DNA from 2 places in the Streptomyces sp. NPDC029466 genome. Region 1 is predicted to be linked to the other one. Evidence: predicted binding sites of a transcription regulator. Region 1 holds the regulator's gene; the other holds the start of a gene.

Evidence for each region. The regulator HspR, encoded in region 1, represses chaperone genes until heat shock. The targets are predictions, from matches to a motif close to TTGAGNNNNNNNNNCTCAA.
Region 2: the regulator HspR is predicted to act here: its motif matches at 12,900-12,918, upstream of lon (endopeptidase La).

The regions. Positions count from the first base shown of each region.
Region 1 covers NZ_JBVHZH010000004.1:187,438-202,888, reverse strand. Annotated here, with positions in the region: gene ACZ4XD_RS06160 (aldose epimerase family protein) at 1-290, opposite strand, end outside; gene ACZ4XD_RS06155 (SRPBCC domain-containing protein) at 369-1,355, opposite strand; gene ACZ4XD_RS06150 (polyamine aminopropyltransferase) at 1,512-3,245, opposite strand; gene ACZ4XD_RS06145 (DUF2617 family protein) at 3,500-4,021, opposite strand; gene ACZ4XD_RS06140 (pyridoxal phosphate-dependent aminotransferase) at 4,831-6,009, shown strand; gene ACZ4XD_RS06135 (YbjN domain-containing protein) at 6,146-6,682, opposite strand; gene clpB (ATP-dependent chaperone ClpB) at 6,860-9,490, opposite strand; gene ACZ4XD_RS06125 (Uma2 family endonuclease) at 9,726-10,301, shown strand; gene ACZ4XD_RS06120 (pyridoxamine 5'-phosphate oxidase family protein) at 10,331-10,735, shown strand; gene ACZ4XD_RS06115 (hypothetical protein) at 11,153-11,557, shown strand; gene ACZ4XD_RS06110 (heat shock protein transcriptional repressor HspR) at 11,665-12,117, opposite strand; gene dnaJ (molecular chaperone DnaJ) at 12,119-13,288, opposite strand; gene grpE (nucleotide exchange factor GrpE) at 13,334-13,993, opposite strand; gene dnaK (molecular chaperone DnaK) at 13,990-15,451, opposite strand, start outside.
Region 2 covers NZ_JBVHZH010000068.1:734-16,184, reverse strand. Annotated here, with positions in the region: gene fxsT (FxSxx-COOH system tetratricopeptide repeat protein) at 1-2,545, shown strand, start outside; gene ACZ4XD_RS34455 (multifunctional oxoglutarate decarboxylase/oxoglutarate dehydrogenase thiamine pyrophosphate-binding subunit/dihydrolipoyllysine-residue succinyltransferase subunit) at 2,643-6,488, opposite strand; gene ACZ4XD_RS34450 (sensor histidine kinase) at 6,726-7,850, opposite strand; gene ACZ4XD_RS34445 (response regulator transcription factor) at 7,847-8,587, opposite strand; gene ACZ4XD_RS34440 (spermidine synthase family protein) at 8,661-9,425, opposite strand; gene ACZ4XD_RS34435 (rhomboid-like protein) at 9,667-10,530, shown strand; gene ACZ4XD_RS34430 (hypothetical protein) at 10,567-11,121, opposite strand; gene ACZ4XD_RS34425 (YfbM family protein) at 11,200-11,703, opposite strand; gene ACZ4XD_RS34420 (pentapeptide repeat-containing protein) at 11,874-12,707, shown strand; gene lon (endopeptidase La) at 12,941-15,349, shown strand; partial or broken gene ACZ4XD_RS34410 (lysozyme) at 15,445-15,451, opposite strand, start outside.

The sequences.
Region 1 (15,451 bases):
AGGTCGCGGCCGGTGCCGTGGATGGCGTGCGGGGCGGCGTTGAGCGGCATCCGGTGGAGCTCGCTGCCGTTGCGGAACTCCCCGTGGGCGAGCCGGCCGCACCACGGCACCATCGGGAAACAGCCGTATCGGGGGCCCTGCCGCAGCAGCTCCGTACCGCCGATGCGCAGGCTCGCGATCCGGCAGCCGAGGTCCGGCCGGACGGTCAGTTCGGTGTCTCCGGCGGCCAGTCGCACGCCCTCCGGCGCCTGCGTCCGCGCCGCGCCCTGCGTGGTGTTGTCGGTGCTCACGGGACCGAGCCTAGCGACGCACCGCGCGCAGCGTGGGATGCCCTACGGGCCGCGACCAACCGTGGGCCGCGGCCCGGGTCAGCGGCGCCGGCGCAGTACCCGGCCGACGACCACCGCGGAGGCCAGCACCACCGCGGCCGCGGGCGCCGCCCAGCGCAGGGTCACCGAGGTGCCGTTCGACTCGGGCGCGGGCACCGGCGCGTACCGGCCACGCGGCGGGGCGTGGTCGACCTCTTCCGCGCTGCGGCCGATCATCGTGCGACGGGCGTGCGCGGCCTCGGCGGGGGCGAGCCGGTCCGCCTCGTCGCCGTAGGCGTGCTCGGGGTGCGCGGCGGAGAACGCGTCCGCCGCCTCGCCCGCGTCGAGGTCCTCGCCCGCCTCGTCCGCGGCATCGAGATCCGCCGTCTCGCCGTCGTCCTCGTCGCTGCCCGGGTCCAGGGACGGCGGCGGCACCTCGGTGTCGAACACCCGGGACCCGCCCGCGTCCTGGGCGTCCCCGGCCGGTGCGGCGGCGTCGTCCGGTGTGGTGGCGTCGTCCGGCCCACCGGCATCGGCCGCTCCGGCCTCGTCGACCGCTCCGGCCTCGTCGGTCACCGGCCGCCGTCGCAGGTCCGCCGCCAGGTTCTCCGCGAAGCGGTCCAGCAGCCGGCGGCCGACGGAGGCGGCGGACCGGTCGGTGGCCTCGGCGAGCCGGCCGTCGCGGTGGACCGTGCCGGAGCAGCGCAACGTCGTACCGGGGCCGGGCTCGGTGGCCGGGGAGAGCCGTACGGCCAGGGTCAGCGCGACCGCCCCGTCGCCCCGCGCCTCGGTGCCCTTCGCCTCGACGGTCACCGCGGCCGCACCGTCGTCACCGGTTCCCTCGTCCGCGGCGGCGCCGACCGTCAGCGTGCCGCGATAGGTGATGGTGGAGCTTCCGATACGCAGTCGCAGCCGGCCCTCCGGACACCCAGGGGCCGCATCGGCGTCGAGCTGGACTCCTGGGACACAGCGCGCCACCCGCTCCGGCTCGGTGAGCGCCTGCCGCACGGTCCCGACGGGAAACGGAACGTACACCTCATGCTCCATGACATGGGAGCCTACCCAGCGCCCGCGAACCCGTGCCCGCCCACGCGGAACTTTCTGACACCGGGCCGGAACCAGCCCCCCCGCTACCCGCTGCCCGCCCCGCCCGCGGCCCGCGGCGGACGCGCGCCAGCCCTGACACCGCCCCGCGCCGCCCGCTCAGTCCTGATACCGCGGATGCATCAGCGTCGACGCCGGCAGGCCAACCCTCCGCTCACGGATCTCCGCCCGCCGGCCGGCCCGCAGTTCCCCGGCGCTGAGACCGGCCAGCGGCGGAGCGTCAGGGGCCAGACCGAACGCCGGACGGTGCCGCGCGGCCAGCACGAAACCCCAGTACCGGGACCCGGACGGCGCCGCGGCGGCCGGGCCGGCGTCAGCTGGGGAAGCGCCCGCGGGCGGGACGGCGCCCGCCGAGCGATCCGGCCCGCCGGAGAAGGCCGCGGACCGGCCGGACTGCCGGTACGGCACCGTCGCCAGGCCCACCGACCGGACCGTCGACTCCACCGTCCAGTACAGCCGCGCACGCTCGACCGGCGGTCCGGCATGCACCACCAGCCTCCCGTCGCGGGCCAGCAACTGCGCCGCCAGGCCGTAGAACTCCTGCGAGTAGAGCTTGGTGCAGACGGTGATCCCGGGATCGGGAAGATCGGAGACGATGACGTCGTACGGCGCCGGCCGGTGGCCGGGGCCGCGGACGCCCTGCTGCCGCAGCCAGTCGAAGGCGTCGGCGGTCACCGTGCGCACCCGGGGATCGGCGAGCGAGTGCCGGTTGAGGCGGGTGAGGCCGGGGTCGGTGCGCGCCAACCGCAGTACGCCGGGGTCGAGTTCGACGACGGTCACCGAGCGGACCGCGCGGTAGCGGAGGATCTCGCGCACCGCGAGGCCGTCGCCGCCGCCGAGCACCAGCACCCGGCCGTGCGGGCCGCCCGCCATCGCCGGGTGCACCAGCGCCTCGTGGTAGCGGAACTCGTTCTCCGCGCTGACACGGAGCCGGCCGTCGAGATACAGCGCCAGCGGTCCGCCGGAACCTTTCCTCCCGTGCCCCGCACCGGCTCCGGCGCCCGTCCCGCCGGTCATCACCACTTCCTGGACGCCGGTCTGCACCGCGACCCGGGCCGAGGAGCCGTACACCGCCAGCCGGGCGGCCCGTTCGAACGGGGTGGCCAGCACCACGCCCGCGGCGAGCAGCGCGAGGACCAGGGCATTGGCGCCGAAGAGCGCCCAGCGGGCACGGACGCTGAGGTCGCGGCGGAACAGCCACAGCACCAGCACGGCGCCGGCCACCGCGTTGACGGCGCCGGTGAGCAGCGCACCGGTCAGCTGGCCGAAGCCCGGCAGCAGCAGAAACGGAAAGGCCAGCCCGCCGACGAGCGCCCCGACATAGTCCGCGGCGAAGAGATCGGCCACCGCGCCGCCCGCGTCCTGCCGGCGCACCCGCTGGATCAGCGTCATCAGCAGCGGTACCTCGGCGCCGATCAGGATGCCGATGACCAGGGAGAAGCCGACCAGTGCGGAGCGGGACTGCCCGAACCAGGCGAAGCACGCGTAGAGCGCCATCGCGGAGGTGCCGCCGACCAGCGCGAGACCGGCCTCCACCGCGCCGAAGCCGACCGCCGCCCGGCAGCGCAGCCGCTTGGCGAGCAGCGCGCCGACCCCCATCGCGAAGACCATGACGGACAGCACGACCGACGCCTGGGTGACGGAGTCGCCCACCAAGTACGTGGCCAGGGCGACCAGTTCGAGTTCGTAGACCAGACCGCAGGCGGCGCAGACGAAAACGACGGCGAGGACGAGCAGCCGGCCGAGCCCGGCCGGCACGGGCAGTAGCGCCGGCATCATGACGTCCGGCGGGCCGGGAGCGCCGACGCGGGCGGACTCTGGCGGGTCGATCATAAAATGAACGCTACGTGACGATTCTGTGGCGCTCCGTCACCCACACGAGTAGACCTCGCGGGCTACACCCCTCGGACGGGGCGTTGACGAAGCGTGGGGCGCGAGGGCACACCGCACCGCACAGGCCGCGCGCGCCGCACCGTCCGCGCCCTCCCGGACCTCCACGCCCCCGGCGCACAGCGCCCGCGCCCCTCGCATCACACACTGCCCCACTCCCTCCGGCCGACCGGACCGGTCGCCCGCGACCGGCCCCGCTAGACCGCCGCGACCCTCGCCCGTACGCCCACGCGGGTACGGGTGGCCACCAGGCGGCCCTCCTGCGGATACGCGTGCCAGGTCCGCCAGCGCACCTGCCCCTGCTGACGCTGCGCCAGCATCGCGGTGAAGGCGTGCGGCGAACCGGGGAACGTGCCGGCGAGCCCGTGCGGATGCTCGGCCACCAGCGCGAGCAGCTCCTGCGCCCGCCCGGCGAACGAGCCGCGCGAAAGGGTCTCCACATGGGCGGCGAATTCGTACTCCCAGTCCCCCAGCCGCTTCGCCACCCCGAGCGGCAGCGGTGTGCTGCTGCCCGGCATACAGGCGACCGTTTCGGAACAGGTGCCGTGCTCCTCCTCCAGAAGCACCTGGTGAGAGGCGCCGAGCAGCCTCAACTGCACCTGGGCGTCCTGGAGTTGGAGATCGAGTACGGCGAGGGCGGGCAGGGGGTCCCTGCCCAGCGCCCAGGCCAGGTCGGAGGCACGGGTATCGGTGTACGCCGTCGTCAAAGTGGTGAGCATGGGTCGGCTCCGCAGCACGCAGTGGAATGGTGGGCCGGCCCGCCCGAAAAGGATCAGGAATGTACGTCTGCCTGCCGGCTCGCGCCCACGTGGGATCGGAGAACGTGGGGAATTCTCTGGGGAGAGGGAATCATGAAAGCCCCGTCGCCCACAGCGCTTTTACCCATCTCCTCCGGCTTTCCATCCGCTCGGGGGCCTTGCAGTTCAGTTGTTCAACACCCAAGCGCCCGGCGGGTGTTGGCCCTTCGACCAGCACCCGCCGGGCGCATATGCGACAAGCAACTAGCCATCCGCACATATGGAGTTGGCGCGGGACGCCCCCGCCTCAGCAGCCCATCGGCTCAGCAACCGCCACCGCCGCCACCACCACCGCAGCCACCGCCTCCGCCGCCGCCACCGCCGCAGGAAGAACCGCCACCACAGGAGGAACCGCCACCGCAACCGCCGCCCGAGCCCCCGTCACCGCCGGCCCACCAGCTGCCGCCGCCGTTGCCGCCGGAGCCCCGTCCACTCCCGCCGCCCGAACCGCTCCGGGAGGCCAGGGCCACCAGCCCGATCACTCCCGCGCAGATCACTACGAAAACCACAATCCCCATATGCCTCACACTCCTTTTCATCCCCCGAAGCGTGGGGCACCTCCCACGCCCTTCAGGCAGTGGGGGAGCATCCGCTCCGTCCGGCACCGTCCGGCACCGTGGGCCGCCCTCGTCGGCGGCCGTCTCATTTCCGTTGTGCGGGGCTGATGCCCCGGCCCCGGCGTCTCAAAGCACAGTTGAGGAAGACCAGAGGTTCGGCGCAGGATGACGTCCATGGACCGACCGCTGCTCAACAGCCGCCTCGCCGAATTCGGCACCACGATCTTCGCCGAGATGTCGGCACTCGCCGTACGGACCGGCTCCATCAACCTCGGCCAGGGCTTCCCCGACGCCGACGGTCCGGAAGAGGTCAGGGAGGCGGCGGTGCGCGCGCTGCGCGACGGCCGCGGCAACCAGTACCCGCCCGGCCCCGGCATCCCCGAACTGCGCACCGCCGTCGCCGCCCATCAGCAGCGCTTCTACGGCCGGCTCGGCCTCTCCTACGACCCCGACACCGAGGTCCTGATCACCGCGGGCGCCACCGAGGCCCTCGCGGCCGCTCTGCTGGCACTGCTGGAGCCGGGTGACGAGGTCATCGCGCTGGAGCCGTACTACGACTCGTACGCCGCCGGTATCGCGCTGGCGGGCGGCCGCCGCGTCCCGGTGACCCTGCGCGCGGACCCGGAGTCCGGCAGCTACCGCCTCGACCTGGACGAACTGCGGGACGCCGTCACCGACAAGACCCGCCTGCTCCTCCTCAACACCCCGCACAACCCCACCGGCACCGTCCTCTCCCGCGACGAACTCGCCGAGATCGCCCGCCTGGCCTGCGAGCGCGATCTCCTCGTCATCACCGATGAGGTCTACGAACACCTCGTGTTCGAGGGCGAGCACCTCCCGCTCGCGTCGTTCCCCGGGATGCGCGAGCGCACCGTCACCATCGGCTCGGCGGGCAAGACCTTCTCGTTCACCGGCTGGAAGGTCGGCTGGGTCACCGCGACGGCGGAACTGGTGAGCGCGGTCCGCTCCGCCAAGCAGTTCCTCACCTATGTCTCCGCCGGCCCCTTCCAGTACGCCGTTGCCGAGGCCCTCGCCCTCCCCGACAGCTACTTCACGGAACTGCGCGAAGACCTGCGCACCAAGCGCGACATCCTCGCCACCGGCCTCACCGACGCCGGCTTCCAGGTCTTCCGCCCCGCCGGCACCTACTTCATCACCACCGACATCCGCCCCCTCGGCCACGACGACGGCTTCGCCTTCTGCCGCACCCTCCCCGAACGCGCCGGCGTCGTCGCCATCCCCAACGCCGTCTTCTACGACCACAAGGAGGAGGGCGCGCCGTATGTGCGGTTCGCTTTCTGCAAGGGCACCGAGGTCCTCCAGGAGGCAGCGGACCGCCTGAAGCGCCTGTGACGGCCGGTGGGCGGAGCGGCCCTCGGCCCTGAAGCGCGAGCCGCGCCCCCGTCAGCCCTGCTACGAACAGACGCGGGCCCCGGAGCCATCAAGCTCCGGGGCCCGCGCAGCAGGGTGGGTGTGGGACGGACGGGGCTCAGGCCTCGTCGTCACCCGGCTTCTCGTCGGAGTCGCCTTCGATCTCGGCTTCCAGGCCGAGCTGCTCGACGATCCACTTGTCGAATTCGATGGAGGCGCGGACCCAGCTGACCGTGCTCGACACAAAGTGTTCGAGCGAGACACCGGTGCCGATCAGCATCGATGCCTCACCGATCAGACGGACCGTGCCGTCGTCATGGGTGTGGGTGTAGGCCTTGGGCCACAGCGTCCGGCGGTTCCAGTCGTCGATCGCCTCCAGCAGCTTCGACTTCTCGTCGATGCCGTGGGCGCGGTCATAGAACGTACGGACGGAGAAGATCTGCTGCTCCTCCTCGCCCCGGAACATGAAGTACGTGCGGAACTGCTCCCACGGGGCGGCGAGGTCACCCTCCTCGTCGACTACGTACTTCAGCTCCATCTGGTCGAGGAGCTGCTTGACCAGGTCCTGGTCTGGCACGACGGGACCATCAGGCCCCGACGGCTCGGGTTCGGGCTGGCCCCCGAAATTCGGAATCGAGGACGGGTCGATGCTCACCGTGGAATTCCCTTCGTATGGTCTCTGCCATCCTCCCCCACATCCGCCCCGTCGTGGCAACCCGGACGGGGAGGATGCGGGCAAGGTGTCGCCCGGGGCAACGATCTGCCGGGCGGGCCGGCAGCGGGCGACGGCGGCGGTCAGCCAGCGGGGGCCGGACGCGGGCCGCGGCGGCGGTCAGCCCGCGGGCCGCCCGGCCGCCTCCACCGACAGCTGATCGCCGTCCACGTCCACCCGCACGGTGTCCCCCTCCAGCACCTCGCCCGCCAGGATGGCGCGGGCGAGCTGGTCGCCGATGGCCGTCTGGACCAGGCGGCGCAGCGGCCGGGCGCCGTAGGACAGGTCCGGGGCGGGGGCGTCGGGCACCGGTTCCTGGCCGAGCCAGGCGAGCCAGGTCAGGGCGCGGTCGGTGACGTCCAGCGTCAGCCGGCGGTCGCCGAGACGACGCTGGAGGTGGCCGAGCTGGATACGGGCGATCCGCTGGAGCTGGTCCGTGCCGAGCGGGTGGAAGACCACCACGTCGTCCAGCCGGTTGAGGAACTCGGGCCGGAAGGCGGTCCGCACGGTCTCCAGCACCTTCTCCTTCTTCTGCTCCTCCTTGAGCAGCGGGTCCATCAGGAAATTCGACCCGAGGTTGGAGGTCAGGATGAGGATGGTGTTGCGGAAGTCGACGGTGCGGCCCTGGCCGTCCGTGAGCCGGCCGTCGTCGAGGACCTGGAGCAGGATGTCGAAGACCTCGTGGTGGGCCTTCTCCACCTCGTCCAGCAGGATGACGGAGTAGGGGCGGCGGCGGACCGCCTCCGTGAGCTGGCCGCCCTCCTCGTAGCCGACATAGCCGGGCGGCGCACCGACCAGCCGCGCGACGCTGTGCTTCTCGCTGTACTCCGACATGTCGATCCGGACCATCGCCCGCTCGTCGTCGAAGAGGAAGTCCGCGAGCGCCTTGGCCAGCTCGGTCTTGCCGACGCCGGTCGGGCCGAGGAAGAGGAACGAGCCGGTGGGGCGGTCCGGGTCGGCGATCCCGGCCCGGGTGCGGCGTACGGCGTCGGAGACGGAGCGGACGGCCTCGGTCTGGCCGATCAGCCGCTTGCCGAGCTCCTCCTCCATACGCAGCAGCTTCTGGGTCTCGCCCTCCAGGAGGCGGCCGGCCGGGATACCGGTCCAGGCGCCGACCACATCCGCGATGTCGTCCGGCCCGACCTCCTCCTTGACCATGGACTCCTTGGACGCCTCCTGCTCGGCCTCGGCGGCGGCCGCCTCCTCCAGCTCGTGCTCCACGCCCGGGATCTCGCCGTAGAGCAGCTTGGAGGCGGTGTCGAAGTCGCCGTCGCGCTGGGCGCGCTCCGCCTGGCCGCGCAGCTCGTCGAGCTTCTCCTTGAGCGCACCGACGCGGTTGAGGCTCTGCTTCTCCTTCTCCCAGCGGGCGGTCAGACCGCGCAGCTCCTCCTCCTTGTCGGCGAGGTCCTTGCGCAGCTTCTCCAGCCGCTGGACGGAGCCCGCGTCGGTCTCGTTCTTGAGCGCCAGCTCCTCCATCTTCAGCCGGTCGACGGCGCGCTGGAGCTCGTCGATCTCCACGGGCGAGGAGTCGATCTCCATCCGGAGCCGGGAGGCGGCCTCGTCGACCAGGTCGATGGCCTTGTCCGGCAGGAAACGGGAGGTGATGTAGCGGTCGGAGAGCGAGGCCGCGGCGACCAGCGCGGAGTCCGCGATCTGCACCTTGTGGTGGGCCTCGTAGCGGCCCTTGAGCCCGCGCAGGATCGCCACCGTGTCCTCGACGGTCGGCTCGGCGACCAGCACCTGCTGGAAGCGGCGCTCCAGCGCCGGGTCCTTCTCGATCCGCTCGCGGTACTCGTCCAGCGTCGTCGCGCCGACCATCCGCAGCTCACCGCGGGCCAGCATCGGCTTGAGCATGTTGCCGGCGTCCATGGACGAGTCGCCGCCGGCGCCCGCGCCGACGACGGTGTGCAGCTCGTCGATGAAGGTGATGATCTGGCCCTCGCTGGACTTGATCTCCGCCAGGACGGTCTTCAGCCGCTCCTCGAACTCACCGCGGTACTTGGCGCCCGCGACCATCGCCCCCAGGTCCAGCGCGACCAGCCGCTTGTTGCGCAGCGACTCGGGCACATCGCCCTTGACGATCCGCTGCGCCAGTCCCTCGACGACGGCGGTCTTGCCGACGCCCGGCTCACCGATCAGCACCGGGTTGTTCTTCGTACGGCGGGAGAGCACCTGCACCACACGGCGGATCTCGTGGTCCCGGCCGATGACCGGGTCGAGCTTGCCCTCGCGGGCGGCCGCGGTGAAGTCCGTACCGAACTTCTCCAGCGCCTTGTACGTGCCCTCCGGGTCGGCGTTGGTCACCCGCTGCCCGCCGCGGTTCGCCTCGAAGGCGGCCAGCAGCTTCTTGGCGGAGGCGCCCTGCTGCTCCAGCAGCTCGCCGGTGCGCCCGCCCTTGGCGGCGATGCCGATGAGGAGGTGCTCGGTGGAGACGTACGCGTCACCGAGCTCCTTGGCGCGCTGGGTGGCGTCGGCGATGGCGGAGAGCAGATCGCGGTCCGGCTGCGGCGGCGCGACCGTCGAGCCCTGCACACTGGGCAGCGCGGCCAGCTGACGCTCGGCCCCGTTGCGCAGCGCCGCGGCGTCCGCCTCGACGTCGGCCAGCAGGTCCATGATGTTCTCGTTGTCCTGCCCGGCCAGCAGCGCGAGCAGGAGGTGCGCGGACGTCATGTCCGCGTGCCCGGAGGTGACCGCCCGCTCATTGGCGGCGCTCAGTGCCTCCCGGCTCTTGTTGGTCAGCTCGGCGTCCACGTCCTCGCGATCCTCCTCGACTCGTCCTGCCCGGCCTCGGTGCCCAGTCTGGACCCACTCCGGCACATCCTGCACATACCAACGTGCGATAAGTTGAGTCTATTCCACTCAAGGCTGCGGAAGCGAGCCCCCTCGCCCGCTCCTCGCTCACTCGTGCGAGGGAACGGGGGCCGATCGCGCCGCCACCCACCGCGTCGCCCGGCGACACTGGCCTTCGACCACGAGGAGGTGCAGCATGACGGCTATGGCACACGAGCCGATGGCGACGGACGACGAGACCCTCCTGGATTACTTCCTCGCCCTGGAAACCCCTGAGGGCTTCCGGGCCGAGCTGATCGAGGGGGAGATCATCGTGACGCCACCGACGGACGGGAACCATGAGCGTTTCTTCAGTCGGCTCACCAAACAGATCCTGGTGAAGTCCGCGACTGACATGGACGTCTCCGGCGGCAAGGGGCTCCTGCTGAACCCCGCCGACCGCAAGAACCACGTGATCCCCGATGCCACGTTCGCGCCCACCGAACTGGATGTGTTCCTGGATGCCGAGCCCTGGATGCCCAGCGACGGCGTCACCCTGGTCATGGAAGTGACATCAAGCAAGCCTGAGCACGACCGCGTCCGCAAGCGGCACTGCTACGCCCACGCCGGCATCCCGTTCTATCTGCTCGTGGACCGCGGCGAGGGCACGATCACGCTGTTCAGCGACCCCACCGGGAACGACTACGCAGGGCACAACACCGTCCCCATCGGCAAACCCGTCCCCCTCCCCGCCCCCTTCTCCTTCGACCTCGAAACCGCCGACTTCCTCTGAGCCCCCGGCCCCGAACTACTCTGGCCCCCATGGCCCATGACCTCAGTGCCCTCAGCCCGGAGTACCTCGCCTTCTGGGGCGAGTATCTGATGCCGACCCTCACCACGCTGCGTACGGACGGGACGCCCCATGTCGTTCCGGTAGGCGTCACCTACGACGCCGGGCAGCGGATCGCGCGGATCATCACCCGCAAGGACAGTGCCAAGGTCAAGAACATCCTCGCCGCCGGGGCGGACGGCGCCACCGTCGCCGTGTGCCAGGTCGACAAGGGGCGCTGGGCGACGCTGGAGGGCCGGGCCCGGGTGCGTACGGACGCCGAGTCGGTGGCCGACGCGGTGCGCCGGTACGCCGAGCGGTACGGCCGGACGCCGACGCCCAACCCCGACCGCGTCATGATCGAGATCGCGGTGACCAAGGCGATGGGCCGGGCCTGAGCGCCGGCCCGAGAGCCGCTCCCCTCCCGCGCGGTCACCTCCGGCCCGCTGGCCGGAAACGGCCCCTCCGGATCCGCTCCGGGCCACCCACCTGGTACTCAAGAGCGACGGGAACCGAACAGCTCCGCGCAATCACGGACGACATCGGACCTGTCCCCTGCAAAAGACAGCAGCTGGAGGCCGTATGGCGTCGGCAGTGTGCAAGGTGGCGACCGTTCCGCGCCGTCCCTCCCCCGCCCGGCCGCATCCGCACGCCGAGCTCTGCCCGCGCTGTGGCGGCCAGCTCGCGGTCAATCAGGACGGCTGGAAGATCTGCCACGCCTGCGGCTATGCCTCGCCGCCCGGTACAGCCCCTCCTCCACGGGCCGCTCGCGGGGGTATCGTCGCCCCCACAGTCGCCACGCCCCGGAGGGCACGATGAACTCGGTCCGAGTCACGGCGATCGCCTGCCTGATGCCGCTGTCCGAGCTGGACGAGGATCCGTTCCTGGTCGACGACCGCAGCCAGCACGACATGTGCAAGCAGTGGGCGGCGGCCCGTGACTACCACCTGACCTGCCAGCTCAGCCTGCACCAGCTGCGCGCCGACCACAGCGCGCTGTGGCGTGACGTCGAAGAGGGCCTGGTCGATGTGTTCGTGGCGCCCAACCGCCGGGCGCTGGAGAACGCCATCGCCGGCGCGGACGAGTTCACCAAACGGTGCGCCGCGGCCGGCGTCCGCCTGGAGACCGCCGACCTCGACGAGCCGGTCTACACCCTGGCGATGAAGTCGCAGGTGCACCGGCGGCTGTCGATGCCGACGGCCGGATACAACGGCTGCTGAACGGGCCGCGGCGGGCGCGCGGCGGCCTACGGAAACGCGAGAAGGGCCGGGTCACCCCGGCCCTTCGTCACGTCATGTGCCGGGCGTCCGCGCCCCGGCCGCGGCCGTCACTCCGGCCGCTTGGGACGCCAGACCACCAGCGCGCTGGTCTGCTGCACATCCTGATACGGCACCAGATCGCGCCGATAGGAGGCGTGCACCGCCGCCTCCCGCTGCTGCATCGCGCTGGCCGCGCCCTCCAGGGCGCCCTGGAGCTCGACGACCCGCTGCTGCAGGGCCGTGACCTGGTTCTCCAGCTCGATGATGCGCTTGATACCGGCGAGGTTGATGCCCTCGTCCTGGGACAACTGCTGCACCGTACGGAGCAGTTCGATGTCCCGGGCCGAATAGCGGCGGCCCCGCCCGGCCGTGCGGTCGGGCGAGACCAGCCCCAGCCGGTCGTATTGCCGAAGGGTCTGCGGATGCAGGCCGGAGAGCTGAGCCGCGACGGAGATGACGTACACCGGCGACTCATCGGTCAGTTCATAGGGGTTACGACGCTGCCCGCCCCGGCTGTCCATCTCAAGCTCCCTTCGCGGCCTGGAACAGCTCCGCCCGCGGGTCCTGCCCCGCGGTCGCCTCGCGATAGGACTCCAGCGACTCCTTCGCCTTGTCGCTGAGGTCACCGGGGACCAGCACCTCTATGGTGACCAGCAGATCCCCCCGTGTGCCGTCCTTACGGGCCGCACCCTTGCCACGGGCCCGCATGGTGCGTCCGTTGGGGGTGCCGGCCGGCAGCTTCAGCGTCACCGGCGGACCGCCCAGTGTCGGCACCTTGACCTCCCCGCCGAGCGCGGCCTCCGGGAAGGTGACCGGCACCGTGATGGTGAGGTTGTCGCCCTTGCGGCCGAAGACCGGGTGGGCGTCGACATGCACGACCACATACAGATCGCCCGCCGGGCCGCCCTGCTCGCCCGGGGCGCCCTTGCCGCGCAGCCGGATGCGCTGCCCGTCGGAGACGCCCGCGGGGATGCGGACCTGCATCGTGCGCGCGCTGGTCGCCCGCCCGCTGCCCTTGCAGACATCGCAGGCGTCCTGGGCGATCAGGCCCCGGCCCTTGCAGTCGGCGCACGGGTCGGTGAGCGAGAAGCCGCCGCCCGCGCCCCGGCTGACCTGGCCGGTGCCGACGCAGGTCGGGCAGACCCGCGGGGTGCCGTTCTTGTCGCCGGTGCCGGAACACGCCTTGCACGGCGCCTGGCTGGACATCCGCAGCGGGACCGTGGCCCCGTCGACCGCCTCGGTGAAGCTGAGCGTCACCTCGGACTCGATGTCCTGGCCCCGGCGCGCATGGGTACGGGTACCGGCGCCGCCGCGGTTGAACAGGCCGCCGAAGACGTCCCCGAGGCCGCCGCCGAAGCCTCCGCCGCCGGCCTGGCCCTGCGAGCCCCCGAAGAGGTCGCCCAGGTCGAAGTTGAAGCTGCCGCCGCCGCCCGGCCCCGGCCGGTAGCCGCCGTTGCCGAACAGCGTGCGCGCCTCGTCGTACTCCTTGCGGCGCTTGGCGTCGCCCAGGACGTCGTTCGCCTCGGAGATCTCCTTGAAGCGCTCCTCGGCCTTGGCGTCGCCCTTGTTGGCGTCCGGGTGGAACTCGCGGGCGAGCTTGCGGTACGCCTTCTTGATCTCCGCTTCGGTGGCGTCCTTCGGGACGCCGAGGACCTTGTAGTAGTCCTTCTCCACGAAGTCCTTGGTACTCATCCCCGACGTCCCTCCTTCCGCGCGGTTTTCGTTTCTGTCCTCACGTCAGCCCTCTTCCGGGCCACCGCTCTCCTCGTCCGAAGCCTTGGCACCCTTGGCCTCGTCATCGGATCCGGACTTGGTGCCCTGCGCGCCCGGCTGCGGCTCGGCGACGGCGACCCGCGCGGGGCGGATCGTTCGTTCACCGATGCGATACCCGGGCTGAAGGATCGCCACGCACGTCGTCTCGGTGACATCCGGTGCGTACGAGTGCATCAGCGCCTCGTGGATCGTCGGGTCGAAGGGCTCGCCCTCCTTGCCGAACTGCTGCAGACCGAGCTTGGCGACCACGGTCTCCAGCGATTCGGCCACCGACTTGAAGCCGCCGACCAGTTCGCCGTGCTCGCGGGCGCGGCCGATGTCGTCGAGGGTGGGAAGGAGCTCGGACAGGAGGTTCGCCGCGGCGATCTCCTTGACCGTGACCCGGTCCCGCTCCACCCGACGGCGGTAGTTCTGGTACTCCGCCTGGAGCCGCTGGAGGTCCGTCGTGCGCTCGTTGAGCGCCGTACGCACCTGGTCCAGCTGCGCCTGGAGCGCTACGTCCGTTACGTCCCCGGCCGGGGCCGAGCCCGCCTTGTCGGCGGACTCGGCCTGCGCCGCGTCTTCGGGAGCGGCGTCGGAAGGGACGTCGGGCTTCTCGTCGAAGCCCGGGGTCTCCTCCGTCACGCGGCACCATCCTTCTTCGGCTTCTCGTCGTCGACGATCTCGGCGTCCACGACGTCGTCCTCGGCCTTGGCCTGCTCGGCGCCCTCGGCACCGGCAGCGCCCTCGGCGCCGGCCGCACCCTGGGCGTCGGCGTACATGGCCTGACCCAGCTTCTGGGAGACGGCCGCGACCTTCTCGGTGGCGGTGCGGATCTCCGCGGTGTCCTCACCCTTGAGCTTTTCCTTCAGCTCGGTGAGGGCTTCCTCGACCTCGGTCTTGACCTCGCCCGGGACCTTCTCCTCGTTGTCCTTGAGGAACTTCTCGGTCTGGTAGACGAGCTGCTCGGCCTGGTTGCGGGTCTCGGCGGCCTCGCGGCGCTTGGTGTCCTCGTCCGCGTACTGCTCGGCCTCCTGGCGCATCCGGTCGACCTCGTCCTTCGGCAGCGAGGAGCCGCCGGTGACGGTCATCTTCTGCTCCTTGCCCGTGCCCAGGTCCTTCGCGGTCACGTGCATGATGCCGTTGGCGTCGATGTCGAAGGAGACCTCGATCTGCGGGACCCCGCGGGGGGCCGGCGGCAGACCGGTCAGCTCGAACATCCCGAGCTTCTTGTTGTACGCCGCGATCTCGCGCTCGCCCTGGTAGACCTGGATCTGCACGGACGGCTGGTTGTCCTCGGCCGTCGTGAAGATCTCGGAGCGCTTGGTCGGGATCGTGGTGTTGCGCTCGATGAGCTTGGTCATGATGCCGCCCTTGGTCTCGATACCGAGGGACAGCGGGGTGACGTCCAGCAGGAGGACGTCCTTGACCTCACCCTTGAGCACACCGGCCTGGAGGGTGGCGCCGATGGCGACGACCTCGTCCGGGTTGACGCCCTTGTTGGCGTCCTTGCCGCCGGTCAGCTCCTTGACGAGCTCGGCGACGGCGGGCATACGGGTGGAGCCGCCGACCAGGACCACGTGGTCGATCTCGGACAGGTTGATACCCGCGTCCTTGATCACGTTGTGGAACGGCGTCTTGCAGCGGTCCAGGAGGTCCGAGGTGAGCTGCTGGAACTGCGAGCGCGTGAGCTTCTCGTCCAGGTGCAGCGGGCCCTCGGCGGAGGCGGTGATGTAGGGAAGGTTGATCGTCGTCTCGGTGGAGGACGACAGCTCGATCTTCGCCTTCTCGGCGGCCTCGCGCAGGCGCTGGAGCGCCATCTTGTCCTTGGCCAGGTCGACGCCGTGGCCGTTCTGGAACTGCTTGACCAGGTAGTCGACGACGCGCTGGTCCCAGTCGTCACCACCGAGGTGGTTGTCACCGTTGGTGGCCTTTACCTCGACGACGCCGTCGCCGATCTCCAGGAGCGAGACGTCGAAGGTGCCGCCACCGAGGTCGAAGACCAGAATGGTCTGGTCGTCCTTCTCCAGGCCGTAGGCCAGGGCGGCCGCGGTGGGCTCGTTGACGATCCGCAGGACGTTGAGGCCCGCGATCTCGCCGGCC
Region 2 (15,451 bases), on a different contig from region 1:
CGGCGCGCCCCGCTTCCCGAACAACCCGCCCGAGGTCTGGAACATCCCGCGCCGCAACAACCGCTTCACCGGCCGCGACCACGTCCTCGAAGCGCTGCACGGCAAGCTGGCCGGCTCCGGCGCGGGCGCGGGCCCGCCGCTGGAGACCCGGCTCGCGCTGTACGGCACCTCCGGCGTCGGCAAGAGCCAGATCGCCGCCGAATACGCCCACCGCTTCGGCAACGACTACGACGTGGTGTGGTGGATCAGCGCCACCAACCGCGGAGCCGCCCGCGAACAGCTCGCCGAACTCGCCACCCGGCTCGGCCTGCCCGTGGGTCGCGAGCTGGGCGACCGCATCCGCGCCGTCCACGAAGCGCTCCGCGTCGGCCGCCCCTACCGCCGCTGGCTGCTGATCTTCGACAGCGCCGACGACATGGAGCAGATCGAGGACCTGGTCCCGGACGGCCGCGGCCATGTCCTGATCACCACCCTCACCCGCGACTGGTCGGGCTCCGGCAGCGCCCAGGAGATCGAGGTGCCGCCCTTCGAACGCGTCGAGAGCGTCGCCTACGCACGGCGGCGTGCCCCACGGCTGACGCCGATGGAGGCCGATCTGCTCTCCGAAGCGGTCCAGGACCTGCCGCTGCTGCTCGCGCAGACCGCCGCCTGGCTCGACGCCAACCCGATGTCCCCCAAGGAGTACATCGAGCTGATCCGCCGCGGTGAGCCCAGCCTCGTCGGCATCCGGATCTCCTCCGACTACCCCATGGCCTTCCAGACGAGCTGGGCCATAACTCTCAACACGCTGCGCGAACGCAGCCCGGCCGCGGTCGAACTCCTCAAGCTGTTCGCGTTCTTCGCCCCGGACACCATCCCCGTGCCGATGCTCGCCCGGGCCCGCCGCGGTGACCTGCCCGAGCACCTCGCCGACCTGGCCGCCGAGCCGATCAGCTGGAATACCGCGCTGCGCCGGCTGACCGAGTCCACCGCCGTACGCCTCGACTACCAGGTCTCCCAGGACGCCGACCCGGCCGTGGAGACCGCGCTGATGCACCGGCTCTACCACCGGTTCCTGCGCAGCGACATGACCGAGGACGAGCGCGACCTGATGTCGGCGTGCGCCTGCCGGGTGCTGGTCACCGCCGACCCGCAGAACCCCGCCGACACCCGCTACTGGGAGCGCTACGCCGAACTCATCCCGCATCTGGAACCGGCCGGCGTCCTCGACAGCCCCGAGCCCGCGGTCCAGCAGCTGCTGCTGAACTGCGTGGAATATCTGCGGGTCCGCGGCGAATACCGCATGGGCCTGCGGCTGTGCGAACAGTTCATGTCCCGCTGGCGCACCCGGCTCGCGGCCACCCAGCGCACCATGCTCGTCCTGACCCACCAGCACGCCAACATGCTGCGCCGGCTCGGCCGCTACCGCGAGGCCGAGGCCGTCGGCAGTGCCGTCGTCGACCAGCTCGCCGCCGAACGGGACCCCTCCGACGCCGATCTGCTGCGGGCCCAGGACGGGCTGGCCGGCACGCTGATCGCGCTGGGCTCCTACGAGCAGGCCTACGACCTCTTCGACGCCGTCTGGCGGGCCTACACCGAGCTGCTCGGCCCGGAGGCACCCCGCACCCTCTCCTCGCGGCACAACCTCGGCAGTGTCCTGGCGCTGCTCGGCCGGTACGAGGAAGCGCTGGTCACCCATCGCGAGGTGCTGTCCTTCCGGGAGCGCGAGCTGCGCGCCCGCCACCACCTCACGCTCAACGCGGGCACCGCCTACGCCCGCACCCTGCGCCTGCTCGGCCGCTACCGCGACGCCACCTCCAGCCAGGAGCTCAACGCCCGGCTGCATCTCCAGGTGATGGGCGCGCACACCCCGCAGACCCTGCGCGCCGAGCACAATCTCGCGCTGTGCCTGCGCCGCTCCGGCGAGGTCACCCGGGCCGCCGGCCTGCTGGCCGACCTCGTCGAACGCTCCCGCCGGGTGCTCGGGCCCCGCCACCCCGAGACGCTGATGGTGCGCGCGGACCATGCCACCTTCCTGCGGGAGCACGGCGATCTCGGGCACGCCCGCGACCTCGCGGAGGAGGTCGCCGAGCGCTACCGCGCCCTGGCCGGCGAGCGCCATCCGTACACCGTCGGCACCCTGGGGAACGTCGGGCTGGTCCGCGGGGAGTTCGGGGACCCGGCGGACGCGCTGGACCTCGCCGAACGCGCGCTGAGCGGGATGGCCGAGGCCATGGGGCCGGGCCACCCCTGGACGCTGGGCTGTGCGCTGAACGCCGCCGCGGCCCGCAACCGGGTGGACGACGAGGAGGGCGCGGTGGAGCTGGGCCGCGACACCCTGGAGCGGGCCAAGGCGAGGCTGGGCGACACCCATCCGCTGACCCTCTCCGCGAAGACGGCGCTGTCCGAGGACCTGCGGGCGCTCCGCCGCGGCCAGGAGGCGGCGAAGCTCGAACAGGAGGCGATCGGGCAGCTCTCCGAGACCCTGGGCGCCGAGCATCCGCACACCCTGTCCGCCCGGCGCCGCCGCCGCCCGTACTGGGACTTCGAACCCCAGCCCGTGTAGCGGGCCGCGCCGGTGCCCCACGCAGGCGGAAGGGCCCGCCCCCACCGGGGACGGGCCCTTCCGCTGCGTGCCTGCCGGTTCTCCGGCGGCCCGACGCTTACGCGTCGAAGGCCTCCGCGACCAGCTGTGCCTGCTCTGCCTGGTGACGCTTGGCGGAGCCGACGGCCGGCGACGAGGAGTGCGGCCGGGAGATCCGGCGCAGCCGCTCGCCGTGCGGGACATCGGCGCCGACGGCCAGGTCGAGGTGGTCGATCAGGTTGAGGCCGAGGAACGGCCAGGCACCCTGGTTCGCCGGTTCTTCCTGGGTCCACAGGTACTTCTCGGCGTTCGGGAACTTGGCGATCTCCGCCTGGAGCTCCTTGCCGGGAAGCGGGTAGAGCCGCTCGATACGGACGATCGCGGTGTCGTGCGCACCGCGCTTCTCCCGCTCGGCCTCCAGGTCGTAGTAGACCTTGCCGGAGCAGAAGATGACCTTGCGGACATCCTCGGGCTTGACCGTGGAGTCACCGATGACGGGGCGGAAGCCGCCCGACGTGAACTCATCCGTCCGCGACGCCGCGGCCTTCAGACGCAGCATCGACTTCGGGGTGAAGACGACCAGCGGCTTGTGGTGCGGGTTGTGGACCTGCCAGCGCAGCAGGTGGAAGTAGTTCGACGGCAGGGTCGGCATGGCGACCGTCATGTTGTTCTGCGCGCACAGCTGGAGGAACCGCTCGATACGGGCCGAGGAGTGGTCCGGGCCCTGGCCCTCGTAGCCGTGCGGGAGCAGCAGGGTGACGCCGGAGGTCTGGCCCCACTTCTGCTCCGCCGAGGAGATGAACTCGTCGACGACCGTCTGGGCGCCGTTGACGAAGTCACCGAACTGCGCCTCCCACATGACCAGCGCCTCCGGGCGGGCCAGGGAGTAGCCGTACTCGAAGCCCATCGCCGCGTACTCGCTGAGCAGCGAGTCGTAGACGTTGAAGCGGGCCTGGTCCTCGGAGAGGTAGAGCAGCGGCGTGTAGTCGTCGCCGGTCTCCCGGTCGATGAGCACCGCGTGCCGCTGGCCGAAGGTGCCACGGCGGGAGTCCTGGCCGGCGAGCCGGACCGGGGTGCCCTCCATCAGCAGCGAGCCGACGGCCAGGGTCTCGCCCATGCCCCAGTCGATGGCGTTGTCCTCGACCTGGGCCGCGCGGCGCTGGAGCTGCGGCATCAGACGCGGGTGGACGGTGACCCGCTCGGGGATGTTGACCTGCGACTCGGCGATCCGCTTGACGACCTCCTGGGAGATCGCGGTGTCCACGTAGACCGGGAACTCGGCCTTGGGCTGCGGCACCTCGGGGGCCACCGGGGCCGTCGTGGCGTCGCGGACCTCGGTGAAGACCTTCTCCAGCTGGCCCTGGAAGTCCTGGAGGGCCTGCTCGGCCTCTTCCAGCGTGATGTCGCCACGACCGATGAGGGACTCGGTGTAGAGCTTGCGCACCGAGCGCTTCTTGTCGATCAGGTCGTACATCAGCGGCTGGGTGAAGGCCGGGTTGTCCGACTCGTTGTGGCCGCGGCGGCGGTAGCAGATCAGGTCGATGACGACGTCCTTGTTGAACGCCTGGCGGAACTCGAAGGCCAGACGGGCAACGCGGACGACGGCCTCGGGGTCGTCGCCGTTCACATGGAAGATCGGCGCCTCGATCATGCGGGCCACGTCGGTGGCGTACATGGACGAACGCGAGGACTCCGGGGCGGCGGTGAAGCCGACCTGGTTGTTGATGACCACGTGCACCGTGCCGCCGGTGCGGTAGCCGCGCAGCTGCGACATGTTCAGCGTCTCGGCGACCACGCCCTGGCCGGCGAACGCCGCGTCACCGTGCAGCTGGATCGGCAGGACCGTGAAGTCCGTGCCGCCCTTGTTGATGATGTCCTGCTTGGCGCGCGCGACACCCTCGACGACCGGGTCCACGGCCTCCAGGTGGGAGGGGTTGGCGGTCAGCGAGACCTTGATCTGCTCGCCGTCCAGACCGGTGAAGGTGCCCTCGGCGCCCAGGTGGTACTTCACGTCGCCGGAGCCGTGCATCGACTTCGGGTCGAGGTTGCCCTCGAACTCGCGGAAGATCTGCGCGTACGACTTGCCGACGATGTTCGCCAGGACGTTGAGGCGGCCGCGGTGGGCCATGCCGATGACGACCTCGTCGAGGCGCGACTCGGCCGCGGAGTCGATGACCGCGTCCAGCAGCGGGATGACGGACTCGCCGCCCTCCAGCGAGAAGCGCTTCTGGCCGACGTACTTCGTCTGGAGGAACGTCTCGAAGGCCTCGGCGGAGTTCAGCCGGCGCAGGATGCGCAGCTGCTCCTCGCGCTCGGGCGACTTGTGCGAGCGCTCGACCCGGTCCTGGATCCACTTGCGCTGCTTGGGGTCCTGGATGTGCATGAACTCGATGCCGGTGGTGCGGCAGTACGAGTCACGCAGCACGCCCAGGATGTCGCGCAGCTTCATCATGGACTTGCCGGAGAAGCCGCCGACCGCGAACTCGCGCTCCAGGTCCCACAGGGTGAGCCCGTGCTCGGTGATGTCGAGGTCGGGGTGCTTGCGCTGGTGGTACTCCAGCGGGTCGGTGTCGGCCATGACGTGGCCGCGGACCCGGTAGGAGTGGATCAGCTCGAAGACCCGGGCGGCCTTGGTGACATCGTCGTCGTGCGAGGCGTCGATGTCCTTGAGCCAGCGGACCGGCTCGTAGGGGATCCGCAGCGACTTGAAGATGTCGTCGAAGAACTCGTTCTCGCCGAGCAGCAGCTGGCTCATGATCCGCAGGAACTCGCCGGAGGCGGCGCCCTGGATCACCCGGTGGTCATAGGTGCTGGTCAGCGTCATGACCTTGGAGACACCCAGCTTGTTCAGGGCGTCCTGGGAGGTGCCCTGGAACTCCGCGGGGTAGTCCATCGCGCCGACGCCCATGATCATGGACTGGCCGGGCATCAGGCGGGGCACGGAGTGCACGGTGCCGATGCCGCCCGGGTTCGTCAGCGACGCGGTGACTCCGGTGAAGTCGTCCATCGTCAGCTTGTTGTCGCGGGCCCGGCGGACGATGTCCTCGTAGGCCTGCCAGAACTCGAAGAAGGTCAGCGTCTCGGCCTTCTTGATGGCGGCGACGACGAGCTGGCGGTCACCGTTCGGCTTCACCAGGTCGATGGCCAGACCGAGGTTCACATGCTCGGGCTTGACCAGCGTCGGCTTGCCGTTCTTCTCCGCGAAGGAGTGGTTCATCGACGGCATGGCCTTGAGGGCCTGCACCATCGCGTACCCGATGAGGTGGGTGAAGGAGACCTTCCCACCGCGGGCGCGCTTGAGGTGGTTGTTGATCACGATGCGGTTGTCGAAGAGCAGCTTCACCGGGACCGCGCGGACGGACGTGGCCGTCGGCAGCTCCAGGGAGGCGTTCATGTTCTTCGCAACGGCGGCCGAGGGGCCGCGCAGGGTGACGAACTCGGGACCGGCCGGAGCCGAGCCCTCCTCGGCGGCCGGCTTCGCGGCGGGCTTGGCCGGAGCGGCCTTCGCGGGCTCGGCCTTCGCCGGAGCGGCCTTCGCCGGTGCCGGAGCGCTCGCGGCGGGCTTCGCCGGGGTGGCCGGCGCAGAAGGCTGCGCGGCGCCAGCCGCTCCAGTGGAGCCGGTGCTTGCACCGGAAGGCTTCGGCTCGGCTGCGGGCGCGGCCGGCTGCGCCGGGGCGGCCGCGGCGGGCTGCGCGGCGTCAGCACCGGGAGCCTCCGCCGGCTGGCCCGGCGCGGTGGCACCGCCCGGCTTGTAGTCAGCGAAGAAGTCCCACCAGGCTCGGTCTACCGAGTTCGGGTCCTGGAGGTACTGCTGGTAGATCTCGTCGACGAGCCACTCATTGGGACCGAACGCGGCAGCAGGGTTCTTACCCTGCCCCTCTTGGTCGGTCGAGATGCTCGAGCTGTTGGGGGACTGTAGCGACACGGCGGCAACCGCCCTCTTCCGCTTCCTAAGGTGGTGGACAGCGGGAATAAAGGCTACGCCTGTTGTGACCCTTGGTGCAGGCCGGGAGGGGCACTCGTCGTGTACGTCACATTCCCGGCCGGGTTTCGGGGCATGACTTGGCGGGAAACACACGAAGTTTGCCTCTGTGCGGGTAGGAGTGATCACCGCCACACCCGAGGATGAGTGCTTCCACCACCGACCCTACGTCAGTGGCCGTCAGCTTCGAGCTGACTCCAGCCCCGGAAGAGTGACCCGGATCCGGCAACCGCGGGACGATTCCGCGACGCCGATGCGTCCGCCGTGCAGATCCACCGCCCAGCGCGCGATCGCCAGGCCCAGGCCCGTACCGCCGTCGCTGCCGGGGCCCGAGGGGGCCGGACCGCCGCGGTTGAACCGCTCGAAGACCCGGTAGCGCTCCGCCTCGGGGATGCCGGGGCCCTCGTCCTGCACCTCCAGCACCAGGCTCTGCGGCCCCTCGCCCCGCCGTGCGTGCACCGTGACCCGGCCGTGCCGGGGGCTGTGCTTGATCGCGTTGTCGATGAGATTGGCCACGACCTGGTGCAGCCGCTCGGCGTCCGCGTGCGCGGTCAGCTCCGGCGGCGAGACATCGAGGTGCAGATGGACGTCCGTACGGGTGTGGGTGCCGGAGCCGGCCACCCCGGCGAGGGTGGCGGCGCCCCGGCTCATGTTGGCCTCCTTGAGCACCCCGGACAGATACGGCCAGACCTCGAAGCGGCGGGCGTGCAGCGGCACCACGCCGTTGTCCAGCCGGGACAGGTCCAGCAGGTGCTCGACCAGCCGGCCCAGCCGCTCGGTCTGCTTCAGCGCCGTACGCATCGTCTCCGGGTCCGGCTCGCAGACGCCGTCGACGACGTTCTCCAGGACGGCCCGGAGCGCGGCGATGGGGGTGCGCAGCTCGTGCGAGACATTGGCGACCAGCTCCTTGCGGTGGGTGTCCACCGCTTCCAGATCGGCCGCCATCCGGTTGAAGGCGTTCGCCAGGTCGCCGAACTCGTCGCGGCGCTCCGAGCGGACCCGGCGGCTGTAGTTACCGTGCGCCATCGACCGGGTGACATCCGTCATCTCGTCGAGCGGGGCGGTCAGGCTGTTGGCCACGAACTGGGTGATCAGCAGCGAGGCGATGATCGAGAAGATCGTGATCACCCGCAGCTCGGTCGCCGAGTGCATCGCGACGAACACCAGCAGGGTGGTGATGATCACCGAGACGCTGACCAGTGCCCCGAGCGCGGCCTTGACCGAGCGGTACGGGTCCAGCGGGCGCAGCCCCTCCCAGACCCGCTGCCACAGCTCGGTCAGACGGGTGCGTGGCGACCGCGTCATGCGGCGGGGGTCTCCAGGGCGTAGCCGACGCCGTGGACGGTGCGGATCCGCTCGGCGCCGATCTTGCGGCGCAGCGCCTTGATGTGGCTGTCGACCGTACGGGTCCCGGAGGCGTCGGCCCAGTCCCACACCTCGGCCAGCAGCTGCTCACGGGAGAGCACCGCGCGGGGGGTGTTCGCCAGGCAGACCAGCAGATCGAACTCGGTGGGCGTCAGATGGACGTCCGCACCGCGCACCCGCACCCGGCGCTGGGCGTGGTCGATCTCCAGCTCGCCCAGCCGGAGGATGCCGCTGCGCGGGGTGTGCGCGGCCAGTGCGGCGCGCTCGACCCGGCGCAGCAGGACATGCACCCGGGCGGCCAGCTCCCGCATCGAGAACGGCTTGGTCATGTAGTCGTCGGCGCCGACGCCGAGGCCCACCAGCATGTCGGTCTCGTCGTCCCGGGCGGTGAGCATCATCACCGGCACCGGACGCTGGGCCTGGACCCGGCGGCACACCTCCAGGCCGTCGAAGCCCGGCAGCATCACATCGAGGACCAGCAGATCGGGCTGCCAGGCCTCGGCGGTGTCCACGGCGGCCGGGCCGTCGGTGGCCGTCTGCACCTGGAAGCCCTCGGCGCGCAGCCGGGCCGCGATGGCCTCGACGATCGTGGGGTCGTCCTCCACGACCAGCACCCGGCGCTGGGCACCCGGCGTGGCCGCGGCGGCGCCGCCCTGCGTTGTCTGAGTCTGGTCCATCGCCCGCCCCTGCATGTCCCTGCGTGGTCGCGTCTTGCTGGGCAGCAGCGTACGGGCATGGTGTGACTGTCGGCTACGCGCCCTTCCGCGCGAGATGGACCACGTCCGGGACGCCTCGGACAACGGGGATCTCTTCCGTATGTACCCCGCTGAAACCGGCATTTCGCAGTGCGTCCTCGAAGGCCGGTGAGGGCTGCGCGGACCACACGGCGAGCACTCCGCCGGGGGTCAGACGGTCGCGGCAGGCGGCGAGTCCGTCGGGGGAGTAGAGGCTGTCGTTGTCCTCGGTGACGGTCCAGTCGGGGCCGTTGTCGATGTCCAGGCACAGCGCGTCGTAGGTGTCCCGGTCCGCCTCCGTGCGCAGGTGGGCGACCAGGTCGGTGGGCAGGATCTCGGTGCGCGGATCGGCCAGCGCGTCCGCCGAGACGGCCGACAGCGGGCCGGTGCGGTGCCAGTCGATGACCGCCTCCTCGCGCTCGACGACGACGATCCGGCCCCAGCGCGGCTGCCGGGCGGCGCGGGCCAGGGAGAAGCCGACGCCGAGGCCGCCGATCAGGACGGAGGGGTGGGCGCGGCCGGCCGGCAGCGCGTCCAGCGCGGCGTCGATCAGCAGCCGCTCGGACCGGCCGTCGGAGGTGTCCATCAGGAAGCAGCCGTTGGCGATGATCTCGTAGATCACCGGTGCCGCGGGGGCATCGGCGCTGTCGGTCCCGGGCGCCGCGGCGGGCCCGCCCCGCTGCCGCAGCACCACCTCGCCGTACGGGCCCTCGCGGCGGTCGAGCGTGCGCGGGGCCTCGGGGGCGCCGGTTCTTGCCTGCGTCGGTGTCACGGGAGCCATGGCGCCATGGTGGCCAATACGGGGTGCGCCGGTCCAACGCTTTGGGGACGCGTCCCCCGTCGTCTGCACCGGACGTGAAGCACCCGTCCGGGGTTGCCTCGTGTGAGGGATCTCACTCTCACAGGTTCTTCATGGGTTGAGCGTGCAGGGTGGTCCGGGACGTAGGACAGGGCAGGGATTCACGGCCGAGGGACACGGGCGTGGCTCACCGGATGCGCCAGGACGGAAGGGGCCTCGGACTGTGAGCTGGCTGGGAACCGCCGAGAGGATACGGACCGGTCGCGGGCCGGTCGCCGACGCCGGGCCGGACACCGGTCCGGCCGGGGCGCCGGGTCTGCTGCCCGGCATTCCCCGGCAGCGCGGGGGCGGGGAGCCCCGGGCCCGCGGCGTCGCCGAGGCGGGGCCGAACGCCCCTGCGGCGGCGGTGCGTTGGCGGCCCTGGCGGCTGCTGCCCACCCCCGTCGGCACCCCCTTCACCTTCGGCTACGCGGTCCTCCTCGCGGCCACCTCGCTGTTCGCCGAGTACGCCGACCCGGGGCTGGTCTCCGAGCTGTTGCGGGGCTCCAGCACCGATGTCGTCCATCTCGCCCAGGCCCCACTGGTGGTGCTGATCGCCAGCGCCCTGTGGATCGCCGGCGGGCTGACCTCCGCCTACGCCCTCGCCTTCCTCTTCGTGCTGACGGCGCTGGAGCGGCGGATCGGCGCGCGGGCCGCCGTCGCGGTCTTCTTCGGCGGCCATGTGCTCGCCACCCTCGCCACCGAACTCCCCGTCGCCTTCTCGGTCGCCGCCGGCGGGCTGCCGGAGAGCTCGTTGCACCGCCTCGACTACGGCATCAGCTTCGGCGTGATGACCTGCACCGGAGCCCTGGCCGGGCTGCTGCCGGCCTGGCCGGGACGGCTGCTGCTGGCCGGCGTCGGCTATCTGGCGCTGACGGATCTGTACGCCTACGTCGACCCGCTGTCGGACTGGGGGCATCTGCTCTCGCTCGCCCTGGGGGTGGCGAGTTGGCCGCTGCTGCGCCGCTGGCGCACCCGTCGCGCCGCACCCGCACGGCTCCTCGGCGACCTGGGCCATCCCGCCCTGCGGGGCGCGCGGATGTACTGAGCGTTCCCCGTGGCCCGGCCGGTCCGGGGGCCGGCCCTACGGCCGCGCCGTCGACCGGTAGGTGTGGGTGATGGCGTAGGCGCAGCCGCCCAGGAGCGCCACACCGGAGAGCACACCGCTGACGAACGGCACCCACGCCACGGCGGAGGTGGCCGCCATGCCCAGGCCGATCGCGCCGAGCGCGGTCAGTGCGGCACCCGGTACGGCGATGCTGCGCCGCTTCCAGACCGCCGTCAGCGCGATGAAGTGCAGGCCGACGATCAGCGCGATCCAGGCCACCGCGGTCTGCTCGGGGGCGCCCGCCGCCCGCAGCGCGATATTGCCGCCGATCAGCAGCGCCGCCTCGGCCCCCACGACGAACGCGAACTTGCCCCGGAACCAGTCCGCCTGAGGGGTCTCGGGGCCGTCCGGCGCGGGCTGCCCGCGGCGCCCCGCCCGTAGCGCGAGCGTGAGCAGCCCGGCGAAGGTGAGCACCGCGAGCACCCGGAGGGCGATACCGATCGCCGGATTCAGCGGGTCGTGCGCGTTGGCGACCACGAAGATCGTCCCGAACAGTGCGCCGATGAAAACTCCGGACATCCGCTGCAACATGCCGTGAAGGTAGCAGTCCTGACGGGGCGTGAGGCGCTGCGAGCGGCGTTCCGCAGGGCGGTGCCGGACCGGGCGCCGCTATCCGATCCAGAGGAGCATGCCGTCCCCCTCGTCCGCCGCCGCGCGGAAGAACGGCCGCAACTGCTCGTAGTGCGCGCGGACATAGTCCAGCGGCTCGCCCCGCTCCCAGACGATCGCCGGATAGACCTGTGCCGCGGCCAGGTCCGCCGGGCCGGCGCCGGCCGTCAGACGCTCGGCGGGTATCTCCGCGAGCGCCTCGGCGGCGGTCCGCACCTGCGCGGGGGTGAGGTAGCGGGGCGGACCGTAGCCCCAGTCGTCGGCATCCGGGACGGGCTGCTCACCGTGGACGATGTCCACCGGGAAGGCCGTGCGGCGCAGCAGGAACCCGACGGCGTCCCAGGTCTTGTCGATGTCCAGGCAGCGCGCCGGCCCGGGCTCCGGGCGACCGGCGGCCTCCGCTTCCATCCGCCCCTGGACCAGCTTCAGCGCCCACTCGGGATCGCCCAGGGCGCGGTCGAGTTCGGCAGGAGTGACACGTGCGTACTCTCCGAGCATGCTCATGGATCCGACGTTAGGGCCGGCCACTGACAACGCGCGGTGCGCGGCGGGGCGGTGCCGGGCGCGGCGTACGGATCCGGCCGGGCGCGGCGGCCCTGTGGCGCCTGGGAGAATGGCGCTCCCTTCCCGGCACGGCCTCGTGCGGTGCCCGCCGACGCAGGAGTGCACCCACCTTGTCCTCAGAGCGCGAGCCCTCGATTCCGGACGTCACCGACCTCGGCCTGACCTCCGACTGCGGCAGTTGCTTCGGGCTGTGCTGTGTCGCGCTGCCGTTCGCGGCCTCGGCGGACTTCGCGATCGACAAGGACGCCGGCCGGCCCTGCCCGAACCTCCAGCAGGACTTCCGCTGCGGCATCCACAGCGACCTGCGCCCGCGCGGCTTCACCGGCTGCACCGTCTTCGACTGTTTCGGCGCCGGGCAGAAGGTCTCCCAGGTCACCTTCGACGGACAGGACTGGCGGCGGGCACCGGGGACCGCCCGGCAGATGTTCGATGTCTTCCCCGTCATGCGGCAGCTGCACGAACTCCTCTGGTACCTGGCCGAGGCGCTGACCCGGCCGGCGGCCCGCCCGGTCCACGCCGATCTGCGCGCCGCCCTGGAGAAGACCGAGCGCCTCACCCGGGGCAGCGCCGAGGAGCTCATGGAGCTGGATGTGCCGGCCCACCGGGGCGAGGTCAACGCCCTGCTGCTGCGCACCAGTGAACTCGTACGGGCCGGGGTCCCGGGCCGTAAGAAGGAGCGGCGGGGCGCCGACCTCATGGGGGCCCGTCTCAAGGGCGCCAACCTCCGGGGCGCCAACCTCCGTGGGGCCTACCTGATCGCCGCCGACCTCAAGGGCGCCGATCTGCGCACGGCGGACCTGATCGGCGCCGATCTGCGCGCCGCCGACCTCGCCGGTGCCGATCTCACCGGCGCGCTCTTCCTCACCCAGGCGCAGCTCAACGCGGCCAAGGGCGATGCCGCGACCCAGCTGCCGCGGACCCTGAACCGCCCCGCCCACTGGTAGCGCGGCGCGACCGGCGGGCCCCGCCGGCTGCCCCGTTGATCAACAGGAGCCCGGCCCTGCCCGCCCGACCGCCCGAGGGTCCGGCCCGCCCGCCCGCCGCGGGCTCGCCCCCGTCCCGTCCCGCCAAATCGGCAACTCCCCTGATCGCTCACAGCGAACGCACCCCGGGGAACATCTCCCGGCCCCTCCGCATTGAGTGAGTAAAGCTCAACTTGCTTGCCGAAGGGGAGATCATGGCTTCGACGTCCACATCGCTCACTCTGCCCGTGCTGCCCCTCGATGACGAGGTCGTGCTCCCCGGCATGGTGGTGCCGCTGGACCTGTCCGACGCGGACGTACGGGCAGCGGTGGAGGCCGCCCAGGCCGCCGCCTCCTCGGGTAACAAGCCGCGGGTGCTGCTTGTGCCCCGCATCGACGGGAAGTACGCCGCGATCGGCACGCTCGGGCGGATCGAGCAGGTCGGGCGGCTGTCCGACGGCGATCCCGGCGCGCTGATCCGGGGCCTGGGCCGGGTGCGGATAGGTTCCGGCACCACCGGACCCGGGGCCGCGCTGTGGGTGGAGGGCACCACCGTCGAGGAGACGGTGCCCGATCCGCTGCCCGGCGCGGTGGCCGAACTCGTCACGGAGTACAAGGCGCTGGCCACCAGCTGGCTGCGCAAGCGCGGCGCCTGGCAGGTCGTCGACCGCGTCCAGCAGATCGAGGACGTGCCGACGCTCGCCGACAACTCGGGCTACTCGCCGTTCCTGACCACCGAACAGAAGATCCAGCTGCTGGAGACCGTCGACCCGGTCGCGCGGCTGAAGTCCGCCACCGAGGCGCTGCGCGAACACCTCGCCGAGCAGGACGTCGCCGAGTCCATCGCCAAGGACGTCCAGGAAGGCGTCGACAAGCAGCAACGGGAGTTCCTGCTGCGGCGGCAGCTGGAGGCGGTCCGCAAGGAGCTCGCCGGGCTCAACGGCGATCCGGAGGACGAGGGCGACGACTACCGCGCCCGTGTCGAGGCCGCCGACCTGCCCGAGGACGTCCGCAAGGCCGCCCTCAAGGAGGTCGACAAGCTGGAGCGGTCCAGCGACCAGAGCCCCGAGGGTTCCTGGATCCGCACCTGGCTGGACACCGTCCTCGAACTGCCCTGGAACGAACGGACCGAGGACGCCTACGACATCACCGGCGCCAAGGAGATCCTGGACGCCGACCACTCCGGCCTGGAGGACGTCAAGGAGCGGATCACCGAATACCTGGCCGTCCGCAAGCGGCGGGCCGAGCGGGGCCTCGGCCTCGTGGGCGGCCGTCGCGGGGGAGCCGTGCTGGCGCTGGTCGGCCCGCCCGGGGTCGGCAAGACCTCGCTCGGGGAGTCCGTCGCCCGGGCCATGGGCCGGAAGTTCGTCCGGGTGGCGCTCGGCGGCGTCCGGGACGAGGCGGAGATCCGCGGCCACCGCCGTACGTACGTCGGCGCGCTGCCCGGCCGCATCGTCCGGGCCGTCAAGGAGGCCGGTTCCATGAACCCGGTCGTCCTCCTCGACGAGATCGACAAGGTGGGTTCCGACTTCCGGGGCGACCCGGCCGCCGCCCTCCTGGAGGTCCTGGACCCGGCGCAGAACCACACCTTCCGTGACCACTACCTGGAGGTCGAACTCGACCTCAGCGATGTGGTCTTCCTCGCCACCGCCAATGTCCTCGAAGCCATCCCCGAGCCGCTGCTCGACCGTATGGAGCTGGTCCGGCTGGACGGCTACACAGAGGACGAGAAGGTCGTCATCGCCCGGGACCATCTGCTGCCCCGCCAGCTGGAGCGGGCCGGTCTGGAGCCCGGCGAGGTGACCCTGGAGGACGAGGCGCTGCGCAAGCTGGCGGGCGAATACACCCGCGAGGCGGGCGTCCGGAATCTGGAGCGCGCGGTCGCCCGGCTGCTGCGCAAGGTCACCGCGCAGCACGAACTGGGGGAGCGGGAGCTGCCGTTCACGGTCGGTGCGGACCAGCTGCGCCCGCTGATCGGGCGGCCGCACCACACCCCCGAGTCGGCCCAGGACCCGGCCGAGCGGCGCACCGCGGTGCCCGGCGTGGTCACCGGTCTCGCGGTCACCGGCGCCGGCGGCGATGTGCTCTACGTGGAGGCCTCGCTCGCCGATCCGGAGACCGGGGCGTCCGGGCTCCAGCTGACCGGCCAGCTCGGTGACGTGATGAAGGAGTCCGCGCATATCGCGCTGTCGTTCCTGCGCTCCCACGGCGCGGAACTGGAGCTCCCGGTCGCCGACCTGAAGGAGCGCGGGGTGCATCTGCACGTACCGGCGGGCGCCGTTCCCAAGGACGGTCCGAGCGCGGGGGTGACGATGACGACGGCGCTGGCCTCGCTGCTGTCGGGCCGGCAGGTCCGGCCGGATGTGGCGATGACCGGTGAGGTCTCGCTGACCGGGCGGGTGCTGCCGATCGGCGGCGTCAAGCAGAAGCTGCTGGCGGCGCACCGGGCCGGCATCGGCACCGTCATCATCCCCAAGCGCAACGAACCGGACCTGGACGACGTCCCCGCCGAGATCCTCGAAGCCCTGGAGGTCCACCCGGTCGCCGACGTCCGCCAGGTGCTGGAACTGGCCCTGACACCGGCGTCGAACGGCGCCGCCCCGGAGGTGCCGGTCGCGGCGTGACGACCACGACGGCCGGTCCGGCTCCCTCGGAGGAGCCGGACCGGCCGTCGTGCGGGTTGAGCACCGCCAGGGCCTGATCCCAACGACAGGCCCTATCAGCCG